Regions from separate parts of the Streptomyces sp. NPDC048603 genome, predicted to be linked through region 1. Evidence: predicted binding sites of a transcription regulator. Region 1 holds the regulator's gene; the other holds the start of a gene.
What was found. The regulator HrcA, encoded in region 1, represses chaperone genes, less so after heat shock. The targets are predictions, from matches to a motif close to TTNGCACTCNGNNNNNCNGAGTGCNAA.

Region 1 (5,365 bases):
CGTAGACGCGGCCCGCCCGGGCCACCCGCGCCCGGGCCCCCGGCACCGCGATCGAGCCCGACGCCGTACGGGCCGGGGCCGCGGGCGCGCGCCCCGGCCGGACCAGGGTCACCACCGCCCCGTCCAGCAGGAACCCGCGCGGCTCCAGCGGGAACACCCGGCGCTTGCCGAAGCGGTCCTCCAGGGTCACGGTGCCGGCCTCGCAGCCCACCACCGCCCCGCAGAACTCCGTACCCGCCACCTCGACCACCAGATCGGGCTCGGCCGCCACCTCCGGCACCGGCTTGGGGCGCTTCCACGCGGGGGTCAGGTCGGGGGAGTACTCACGCATCCGGCCGAGGGTAGGGGCAACCGCCCGGAGATCAAGCCGACACGCCGGAGCCGATCAAGGTGACACGCCGAAGCGCTCGGCCAGCGCGGCGCGCTGGGCACGCACGAAGGCCGCGTCGACCACCGCCCCGTGCCCCGGCACGTACAGCGCGTCCTCGCCGCCCAGGGCGAGCAGCCGGTCCAGAGCCGCCGGCCACTGCCGCGGCACCGCGTCCGGGCCCGCCAGCGGCTCCCCGGACTCCTCGACCAGGTCCCCGCAGAAGACCACCTCGCGGCCGCCGCCCGGCACGAACACCGCCAGGTCGTGGCGCGAGTGCCCCGGCCCCACGTTCGCGAGGAGCACCTGCACCCCGCCCAGTTCCAGCGTCCACTCGCCCGACACCAGGTGCCGCGGTGCCTGCAGCAGCTCGGCCGACCCGGCCGCGTCCTCCTCCGGCAGCCCGTTCCGCACCGCGTCCCCGCGCAGCTCCTCCCGGCCCGCTGCGGTGCCCAGCAGTCCGTCCAGCCCGACCGCGCCGAAGACCTCGGCCCCCGCGAACGCCGCCGCCCCCAGCACATGATCGAAATGCCCGTGGGTGAATGCGATATGGGTCACCCGCCGACCCGTCAGCCGCTCCGCCTGCGCCCGCAGCTCCGCGCCCTCGCGCACGCTCGAACCCGGGTCCACCAGCAGCACCGCGTCGTCGCCCACCACCAGCCCCACCGTGCAGTCCCACACCGGGAGCCGCCGCCTCCCGGCGCGCCCGGTCAGCCGTTCCCAGCCCGCCTCTTCCCAACGCACGTCCATGGCGCGACGCTACCTTGACGGGCGGAGGGGACGAGGGCCCGACGGGCGAGCGTGACGAGCGCCGCGACGAGCTCCCTTGCCTCGGGCGTACCTGCCCGCCGTACACTGACCGGGGGGATCTCTGGCACTCGCACCGCGTGAGTGCCAATCACGGAACGCAAACGGACGCTCACAGCTGGAGGTGGCACGCAATGCTCAGCGAACGCAGACTCGAGGTGCTGCGCGCCATCGTCCAGGACTACGTCGGGACGGAGGAGCCGGTCGGCTCCAAGGCGCTCACCGAACGGCACAGGCTCGGCGTGTCGCCCGCCACGGTCCGCAACGACATGGCCGTGCTGGAGGAGGAGGGCTACATCGCGCAGCCCCACACCAGCGCCGGCCGCATCCCCACCGACAAGGGCTACCGCCTGTTCGTCGACAAGCTGGCCGGGGTCAAGCCGCTGTCGACTCCCGAGCGCCGCGCCATCCAGAACTTCCTCGACGGGGCCGTGGACCTCGACGACGTCGTCGGCCGCACGGTACGGCTGCTCGCGCAGCTGACCCGGCAGGTCGCCGTCGTCCAGTACCCCTCGCTGACCCGTTCCACCGTCCGGCACGTCGAGCTGCTCCTGCTCGCCCCGGCCCGCCTGATGCTCGTCCTGATCACCGACACCGGCCGGGTCGAGCAGCGCATGGTCGACTGCCCGGCGCCGTTCGGCGAGCAGTCGCTGGCGGACCTGCGGGCCCGGCTCAACGGCAAGGTCGTCGGCCGCCGCTTCGCCGACGTGCCGCAGCTGGTGCAGGACCTGCCGGAATCCTTCGAGGCCGAGGACCGCGTGACGGTCCAGACGGTCCTCGCCATCCTCCTCGAAACCCTGGTCGAGGAGACCGAGGAGCGGCTGATGATCGGCGGTACCGCCAATCTGACCCGCTTCGGACACGATTTTCCCCTGACCATCCGGCCGGTGCTGGAAGCACTCGAGGAGCAGGTCGTGCTCCTCAAGCTGCTCGGCGAGGTCAACGAGTCGGGGATGACCGTACGCATCGGCCACGAGAACGCCTACGAAGGACTCAACTCCACGTCCGTCGTCTCGGTCGGCTACGGTTCGGGCGGCGAAACAGTCGCCAAACTCGGCGTGGTCGGCCCGACCCGCATGGACTACCCCGGAACGATGGGAGCGGTACGCGCAGTGGCACGTTACGTCGGACAGATCCTGGCGGAGTCGTAAGTGGCCACGGACTACTACGCCGTACTCGGCGTGCGCCGCGATGCATCGCAGGACGAGATCAAGAAGGCGTTCCGCAAGCTCGCGCGCGAGCTCCACCCGGACGTGAACCCCGATCCCAAGACGCAGGAGCGTTTCAAGGAGATCAACGCCGCGTACGAGGTGCTGTCGGACCCGCAGAAGAAGCAGGTCTACGACCTCGGCGGCGACCCGCTGTCCGCCTCCGGCGGCGGTGGCGCGGGCGGTTTCGGAGCCGGTGGCTTCGGCAACTTCTCGGACATCATGGACGCCTTCTTCGGACAGGCGTCGCAGCGCGGCCCGCGCTCGCGCACCCGGCGCGGCCAGGACGCGATGATCCGCCTCGACCTGGAGCTGGACGAGGCCGCCTTCGGCACGACCAAGCCCATCCACGTCGACACGGCGATCGTCTGCACCACCTGCTCCGGTGAGGGTGCCGCGCCCGGCACCTCCGCGCAGACCTGTGACATGTGCCGCGGCCGCGGCGAGGTCTCCCAGGTGACGCGGTCCTTCCTCGGCCAGGTCATGACCTCCCGCCCGTGCCCGCAGTGCCAGGGCTTCGGCACCGTGGTCCCGACCCCCTGCCCGGAGTGCGCGGGCGACGGCCGGGTCCGGTCCCGCCGCGACCTGACGGTCAAGATCCCGGCCGGTGTGGAGAACGGGACCCGGATCCAGCTCGCCGGCGAGGGCGAGGTCGGCCCCGGCGGAGGACCCGCCGGCGACCTGTACGTGGAGATCCACGAGCTGCCGCACCCGGTGTTCCAGCGGCGCGGGGACGACCTGCACTGCACGGTGACGCTCCCGATGACCGCGGCCGCGCTCGGCACCAAGTGCCCGCTGGAGACGCTCGACGGCATGGAGGAGGTCGACATCCGGCCCGGCACCCAGTCCGGCCAGTCGATCCCGCTGCACGGCCGCGGCGTCACCCACCTGCGCGGCAACGGACGCGGCGACCTGATCGTCCACGTCGAGGTGCAGACCCCGGCCAAGCTGGACGCCCAGCAGGAGGACCTGCTGCGGCAGCTGGCCAAGCTGCGTGGCGAGGAGCGGCCGATGGGCCAGTTCGCGCCGGGCCAGCAGGGCCTGTTCAGCCGGCTCAAGGACGCCTTCAACGGCCGCTGAGCCGCGAGCCGCCGCCGCGGCGTTCCCCGCCGCGGCGCGGCGCCTGGCCGGTTGCGCAACCGGACTATGCCAGGCGAATGGAACGATTCGGTGAGGTGCGGGGGACATGGCACGATGCAGCTCATGTCCTCCGCACTGAACGGTCTCTTCCACCCGATCGTGCAGGCCCCCATGGCGGGCGGAGCGTCCTGCCCGCCGCTCGCCGCCGCCGTGTCCGAGGCCGGCGGGCTGGGCTTCCTGGCCGGCGGCTACAAGACCGCCGACGGCATGTACCAGGAGATCAAGCGGCTGCGCGGGCTCACCCGGCGGCCCTTCGGCGTCAACCTGTTCCTCCCGCAGTACGGGCACGCCGACCCGGCCGCGGTCGAGGTCTACCGGGGCCAGCTGGCCGGTGAGGCCGGCTGGTACGAGGTGTCGCTCGCCGCGGAGGACACCACCGGCACCACCGACGACGCCTACGACGCGAAACTGGCCATTCTGCTGGAGGACCCGGTCCCGGTCGTCTCCTTCACCTTCGGCTGCCCGCCGGCGGCCGCGTTCACGTGTCTGCGCGGCGTCGGTACGTTCACCATGGTCACGGTCACCTCGGTCGCCGAGGCCCGCGCCGCCCAGGACGCCGGCGCCGACGCCCTCTGCGTCCAGGGCATCGAGGCGGGCGGCCACCAGGGCACCCACCGCGACGACCCGAAGGCAGACGGTACCGGCACCGGCCTGCTCGCCCTGGTCGGCCAGGTACGGGAGGCGGTCGCGCTGCCCATGGTCGCGGCGGGCGGACTGATGCGCGGCTCGCAGATCGCCGGGGTGCTCGCGGCCGGCGCGGACGCGGCCCAGCTGGGCACGGCGTTCCTGGCCTGCCCCGAGTCGGGGGCCCATGCCCTGCACAAGAAGGCGCTGACCGACCCGCTGTTCACCCGTACGGAACTCACCCGGGCGTTCTCCGGACGTCCGGCCCGCGGCCTGGTGAACCGGTTCATGCGGGAGCACGGACCGTACGCGCCGGCCGCCTACCCCCAGGTCCACCACCTGACCGCGGGGCTGCGCAGGGCCGCGGCCGAGGCGGGCGACCCGCAGGGCATGGCACTGTGGGCGGGACAGGGACACCGGCAGGCCCGGTCGCTGCCGGCCGGTCAGCTGGTGGAGGTCCTGGCGGCCGAAGTGGCCGAGGCGCAGAGTGCGTTGCAGGCGGTGCGGAGAAGGAGTGCGTCATGACGGCCCCGGTGTTCGTGGTCGAAGAGGTCCCGGCGGGACCGCGGTTCGTGCTGGACGGCCCGGAGGGCCGGCACGCGGTCTCCGTGAAGCGGCTGGAGCCCGGGGAGGCGGTGGTCCTCACCGACGGCCGTGGCGGCTGGGCGGACTGCGTGGTCACCGCGGCCGAGGGCAAGGACCGGCTGCACGTCGACGTGACCGGGGTCTTCGCCGAAGCGGAGCCCCCGGTGCGGATCACGGTGGTCCAGGCGCTGCCCAAGGGGGACCGGGGCGAGCTCGCGGTCGAGACGATGACCGAGACCGGGGTGGACGCGGTCGTCCCCTGGCAGGCCGCCCGCTGCATCACCCAGTGGCGCGGCGACCGGGGCGCCAAGTCGCTCGGCAAATGGCGGGCCACCGCCCGGGAGGCGGGCAAGCAGTCCCGGCGGGTCCGGTTCCCGGAGGTGGCGGAGGCCCTGTCGACCAAGCAGGTGGCCGCGCTGCTGGCGGAGGCGGACCTGGGCGTCGTCCTGCACGAGGACCGGGAGCACCCCTCGGGGGCGCTCGCCACGGCGGAACTCCCCGCCTCCGGATCGATCGTCGTGGTGGTCGGCCCCGAGGGCGGTGTCTCCCCGGAGGAACTGGCCGCGTTCGCGGAGGCCGGCGCCCGCCCGTACCGGCTGGGCCGCTCGGTGCTGCGCACCTCGACGGCGGGCAC
Region 2 (5,365 bases), on a different contig from region 1:
GCACCATCAGGAAGTAGACGACGGCGGCGGTGATCAGGAAGGTGAGCGCGGCGTTCAGCACGCTGCCCCAGAGGATGTTCACACCGACCGGGTTGCCCTGTGCGTCGACGTCGCAGGGACCCTTCAGACACGAGGTGTAGCCGTCCAGGCTCTTCGTGCCGATCGCACCCACCATCGGGCTGATGATGCCCTTCACCATCGAGTTCACGATGTTCGTGAACGCGGCACCGATGACCACGGCGACCGCCAGGTCCACCACGTTGCCGCGCATCAGGAAGGCCCTGAAGCCCGCCAGCACGCTCTCCTTCTTCTTCTCGCTCACCACTGAGCCTTTCCTCGTTCGAACAGGACGCGGAGCCAACGGTTCCGAAAACTACGGCAGTCCGGGCGTGGCCTGTCCAATCGAGGAACACCTTCAGGTGATTCGACGACGCAGGAGTGCGAATCAGCACAGTGTCACCGCCAGCGGTGTCACGGCGCCCACGCCCACCAGCTGCCGCGCGGTGTCCCGTGGCACGGACAGCACCACCAGTGCCCCGCCGTCCACAGCTTCCCCGGCTTCCTCGTCCTGAGCGGGTACTTCGGCCACCCGGGCACCGGCCGCCACCACCCGGGGCGGCTTGTCCCGCTCCGCCGCCACCACGTCCACCCGGTCCCCGGGCCGCAGCAGCCGTACCGCCGCGGCATCCGCGATCCGCACGGGAGCGGACACCAGCCGCACCGCGGGAGCCGACCTCGGTCCGGGCCTGGGCGGCGGCGGGGTCTCACCGCGCTGGGCCTTCGCCTCGGTCCCGCCGGCCGCCAGGGCGGCCGCAGCGGCGACCGCCAGCCCCACCCCCGCCGCCCGACGCCTGCGCCGCACGGCCCGCCGCAGCCGCCCGGGCCCGCGCCCCACCCGCAGCGGGGCGAACTCGGGCACCGCCCGCGGCGGCGGACACGTCACCGGAGCAGCGGAAACGCGGGCAGCGGAGGGAAACGAGGAGGAGAGCGGGGAGCTGAGCGAGGAAGAGGAGCAGGAAGAGGAGGAAGGAGAGGAGGAAGGAGAGGAGGAGGGAGAAGGGAAGAGAGCGCCGGACATGCCGACCACCACCCGTCGAGAGGGAGTTCACCCCGGACACCGCGCCCGGACACCCCTCACGATGCGGTAACCCACCCCCACCCCGCCCCGGCCTGTGGACACCCCCCGGCCTGTGGAAAAACCGGCCACCCACACGGGTTACGCTCCCGCCATGACACCGGCGGTGAGCCTGCGAGACGTACGGGACGGGGACCTGGCGGCCTTCTGGGAGCACGCCACGGACCCCGGGGCCCGGCACATGGCCGCGATGACCCGCGGCTACCACTACGACCGGTCGGCCTTCGACACCCACTGGGCCAAGGTCCGCTCCGACCCCACGGTGACCGTCCGGACGATCCTCGCCGACGGGCAGGCTGCGGGCCACGCGGCCGTCTACGGCCCGCCCGGGGAACGTGAGGTCACCTACGCCGTCGGGCGCCTCTACTGGGGGCGCGGCGTGGCCACCGCGGCCCTGCGGGCCCTGCTCGCCATGGAGACAGTCCGCCCCCTGTACGGCTTCGCCGCGGCCGACAACACCGGCTCGGTCCGGGTCCTGGAGAAATGCGGCTTCGTCGTCACGGGGTCGGTCCGCGAGTACGCCCGCGCGCGCGGCGAGGAGATCGAGTTCCTCCGCCTCGTCCTCCCCGCCCGCCCGGAAGGCACCTGAGGAAAGCCCTGCCGGGGGAGGCGGGGGCGGGCGGACCGGGTCCAGGGGCGGGCCGACCGGGTCCCCCGGACCGGTCCCGGCCCGCCGGACGGTCCGCTACGGCAGCTCGATGCCCAGGTCCCAGCCGTCGTGCGCGTGCGTGCACAGGCAGGAGCGCGACTCCGCCGGCGGCAGCGCGGCCACGGCGTCGAAGAGCACCTCACGGAGCCGGCCGATGTTCTCGCCGAAGACCTTCAGCACCTCCGTGTGGGAGACGCCCTCGCCGGTCTCCGCACCCGCGTCCAGGTCCGTCACCAGCGCCATCGAGGTGTAGCAGAGCCCCAGCTCACGGGCGAGGACGGCCTCCGGGTGCCCGGTCATGCCGACCACCGACCAGCCCATCGCCGCGTGGAACCGCGACTCGGCCCGGGTGGAGAACCGCGGCCCCTCCACGACCACCATGGTGCCGCCGTCCACCGGCTCCCAGGAGCGCCCGCGCGCCGCCGCCAGCGCGACCGACCGCCCGACCGGGCAGTACGGGTCGGCGAAGGTCGTGTGGACCACGTTGGGGATGGTGCCGTCGGGAAGCGGGTGCCCGTCGAAGTAGGTCTGCGCACGGGACTTCGTCCGGTCCATCAGCTGGTCGGGGACCAGCAGGGTGCCCGGGCCGTACTCGGGACGCAGACCGCCCACCGCGCACGGGCCCAGCACCTGGCGGACGCCCACCGAGCGCAGTGCCCACAGGTTGGCGCGGTAGTTGATCCGGTGCGGAGGGAGGTGGTGCCCGCGGCCGTGACGTGGCAGGAAGACCACCGTCCGCCCGGCCAGCTCGCCCACGTAGAGCGAGTCGCTCGGTGCCCCGTACGGGGTGTCGACCTGGATCTCGGACACGTCCTCCAGGAAGGAGTAGAAGCCCGAGCCGCCAATTACGCCGATCTCTGCGTTCACCATGCGGACCACCCTACGAGAGACCCCCGTCCGGGGTACGCGGAAGCCCCCGCGCCCGGTGGGCGAGGGGGCCTCTGCTCAGCTCTTCCGGCTCGCGCACCGGGTACGGAGCGTCAGGCGGCCGGGGTGCTCGGCGCGGCGGCCGGCGCGGCAGCCGGAGCCGCGGTCGACGTCGAGGACGACGACGCGGGCTTCGAGGAGCTCGACGCGGGCGTGCTGCTCGACGAGGCGCCACGGCTGTCGTTCCGGTAGAAACCGGAACCCTTGAAGACGATGCCGACCGCGGAGAACACCTTCTTCAGGCGTCCCTTGCAGCTCGGGCACTCGGTCAGGGCGTCGTCCGTGAACTTCTGCACGGCCTCGAGGCCCTCACCGCACTCGGTGCACTGGTACTGGTAGGTCGGCACGATCTTCCTCCTGGCACTCTGACTCAATGAGTGCTAACGACGCTCCATGGTGACCTATTCCGGCGGATCAGTCCACCGTCACAGGCACGCGGTGACCGACACCACGCTCGTTCACCCGTGCCACGGGCTGCCCGCCAGTCTGGCGCGGAGCACTCGCGGCCTGCTTGACGGACCCGTCGGAGCCGGTGCCGACGACGGCCTTGGCGCCGCTCTGGCCTGCGGCCTTGGCACCGTTCTGAGCTGCGGCCTTGGCCGCCGCCGCCGAGGGGATCACGATGCGGCTGTGCGTGGTCTTCGGCGCCAGCCTGCCGCGCAGCGCCAGCAGCGTGGCGAGCGCCAGAACGGTCGCGGCCATCGGCACCAGGAACCCGAAGGCGGAGCCGTGCGCGTCGGTCAGCCGGCCCGCCACGACCACGGCGCCGGCCTGGCCGAAGGCGACCGCGCCGGTCAGCCAGGTGAACGCCTCGGTGCGGGACCCGGCCGGGACCAGGCTCTCGACCATCGTGAAGCCGGTGATCAGGGCCGGGGCGATGCACAGGCCGACCAGCAGGCCGATCCCGCCGAGCACCACCGCGGAGTCCGCGGTCCACAGCAGCGAGGCGGCCGCGGTGAGGCCGACGTACCCCAGGATCAGGCGGCGGCGCGGGCCGACCTTCCAGGCGATGGCGCCCATGGTGATGCCGGCGATCATGTTGCCCGCGGCGAAGACGCCGTAGAGCAGACCGTTGGCACCGGGGTTGCCGATCTCGTTGGAGAAGGCCGCCAGGGAGACCTGCATGCCGCCGAAGACGGCACCGATGCCGACGAAGGCGGCGATCAGGACCCACAGGGCGGGGACGGTGAACGCCGGGACGTGCTTCTCACCGGCAGCGGCGGCGCGGCCGCGCGGCTGGGGCTGGGTGGCGCGCTGGGCGGCGAACAGCAGCCCGCCGAGCAGCGTCAGCGCGGCCTCGGTCACCAGGCCGGCGCCCGGGTGCACTCCGGTGCACAGGGCGGTGGCCAGGACCGGTCCCACCACGAAGGTGAACTCGTCGGTCACGGACTCGAAGGCGGCGGCCGTCGGCAGCAGCGGCGAACCCTCCAGGCGCGCGGCCCAGCGGGCGCGCACCATCGGGCCGACCTGCGGGACACTCGCACCGGCCGGGACGGCGGCCAGTGCGAGCGCCCAGAGCGGGGCGCCGGTCAGGGCGAGGGCGGCGAGGCCGCTCACCGCGGCGGAGTGCGTGATCACCACGGGGACCAGGACGGAGCCCTGGCCGTGGCGGTCGGTGAAGTGGCCCATCACGGGGGCGAACAGGGCCATCGAGATGCCGGTGACGGCGGCGACGATGCCGGCGTTCGCGTACGAGCCGGTGGTGTGCTGGACGAGGAGCAGGATGCTGATCGTCAGCATTCCGAACGGCAGCCGGGCGGCGAAGCCGGGGAGCACGAAGCTCATGGCGCCGGGGGTGCGAAGGAGTGCGCCGTAACCGGGCTTGGCGGTGTGCGCAGCAGTGGCAGTGGTGGAGGACGACGTCTCGGACTTGCTGGTCGTGACCGCGGATGTCACGGCCCTTGCCTTTCTGCTGCCTGGTAGAGCATCCCCGTCTGCGGGCGGTGCGGGCCTTGTGAGCCGCACCCGTACATGTGGGAGCTCCGAGAGCTGTCCTCTTGCGCAGAACCGAGTGATACCTGGGCACCCACGGAGAGGGGTGCCGCGGCCGCCGAGCGGTCGCGCCAGCTCTGCGTCAGGCAGAGTTGGTTCGTTTGTGTCCCTTCATCGTACAGGCAAAGTCGTCGCCACGCCCTGTGATTACGCTGACAAGACGTGTCTTAACCTTTGATTAAGCGGACCTTCACATTCCTCTCCCATGGAAACAGGAGTGAAACCTCCCGTTCGCCTGGTGAACGAAGCCCCGGACCGGTCGGACGATCCTCTGGGTGGCCCTTCGGAGCCTCGTACGATCGGCCGCTGGCCAGGGGGTGGGGCCTGTTTGTAATGGCTTCCGGGGCCTTCCGGGGCCTCCCGGGGAGTACGGGGCCTGCCCTGCAGCTCAGTGCAGCGAGCCCCCGCCGGTCCCCAGCCAGCCGGCCAGCTTGCCGCCCCGGGCCACCGCCCGCAGCCGCGCCTCCGCCGCGTCCCGCACCGGGTCCGTCGCCACCACCAGCAGCTCGTCCCCGTGCCGCAGCACCGTCGAGGGCAGCGGCACGAAGCTCTTCTCCTCGCGGACGACGAGGGTGACGGCCGCTCCGGCCGGCAGTCGCAGTTCGCTGACCTCCACGCCGTGCATCCGCGAGCCGGCCGGGATACCGAAGGACAGCAGGTGC

Region 2: the regulator HrcA is predicted to act here: its motif matches at 3,069-3,095, upstream of ACGFQ9_RS10700 (FmdB family zinc ribbon protein).

Annotation. Positions count from the first base shown of each region.
Region 1 is NZ_JBICVY010000011.1:190,964-196,328, reverse strand. Features, by position in the region: gene ACGFQ9_RS27435 (DUF3097 domain-containing protein) at 1-331, opposite strand, end outside; gene ACGFQ9_RS27430 (MBL fold metallo-hydrolase) at 386-1,117, opposite strand; gene hrcA (heat-inducible transcriptional repressor HrcA) at 1,309-2,325, shown strand; gene dnaJ (molecular chaperone DnaJ) at 2,326-3,462, shown strand; gene ACGFQ9_RS27415 (nitronate monooxygenase) at 3,586-4,671, shown strand; gene ACGFQ9_RS27410 (16S rRNA (uracil(1498)-N(3))-methyltransferase) at 4,668-5,365, shown strand, end outside.
Region 2 is NZ_JBICVY010000004.1:198,730-204,094, reverse strand. Features, by position in the region: gene mscL (large conductance mechanosensitive channel protein MscL) at 1-325, opposite strand, end outside; gene ACGFQ9_RS10715 (hypothetical protein) at 446-943, opposite strand; gene ACGFQ9_RS10710 (GNAT family N-acetyltransferase) at 1,230-1,724, shown strand; gene ACGFQ9_RS10705 (S-methyl-5'-thioadenosine phosphorylase) at 1,821-2,654, opposite strand; gene ACGFQ9_RS10700 (FmdB family zinc ribbon protein) at 2,765-3,058, opposite strand; partial or broken gene ACGFQ9_RS10695 (MFS transporter) at 3,348-4,496, opposite strand; gene ACGFQ9_RS10690 (potassium/proton antiporter) at 5,092-5,365, opposite strand, start outside.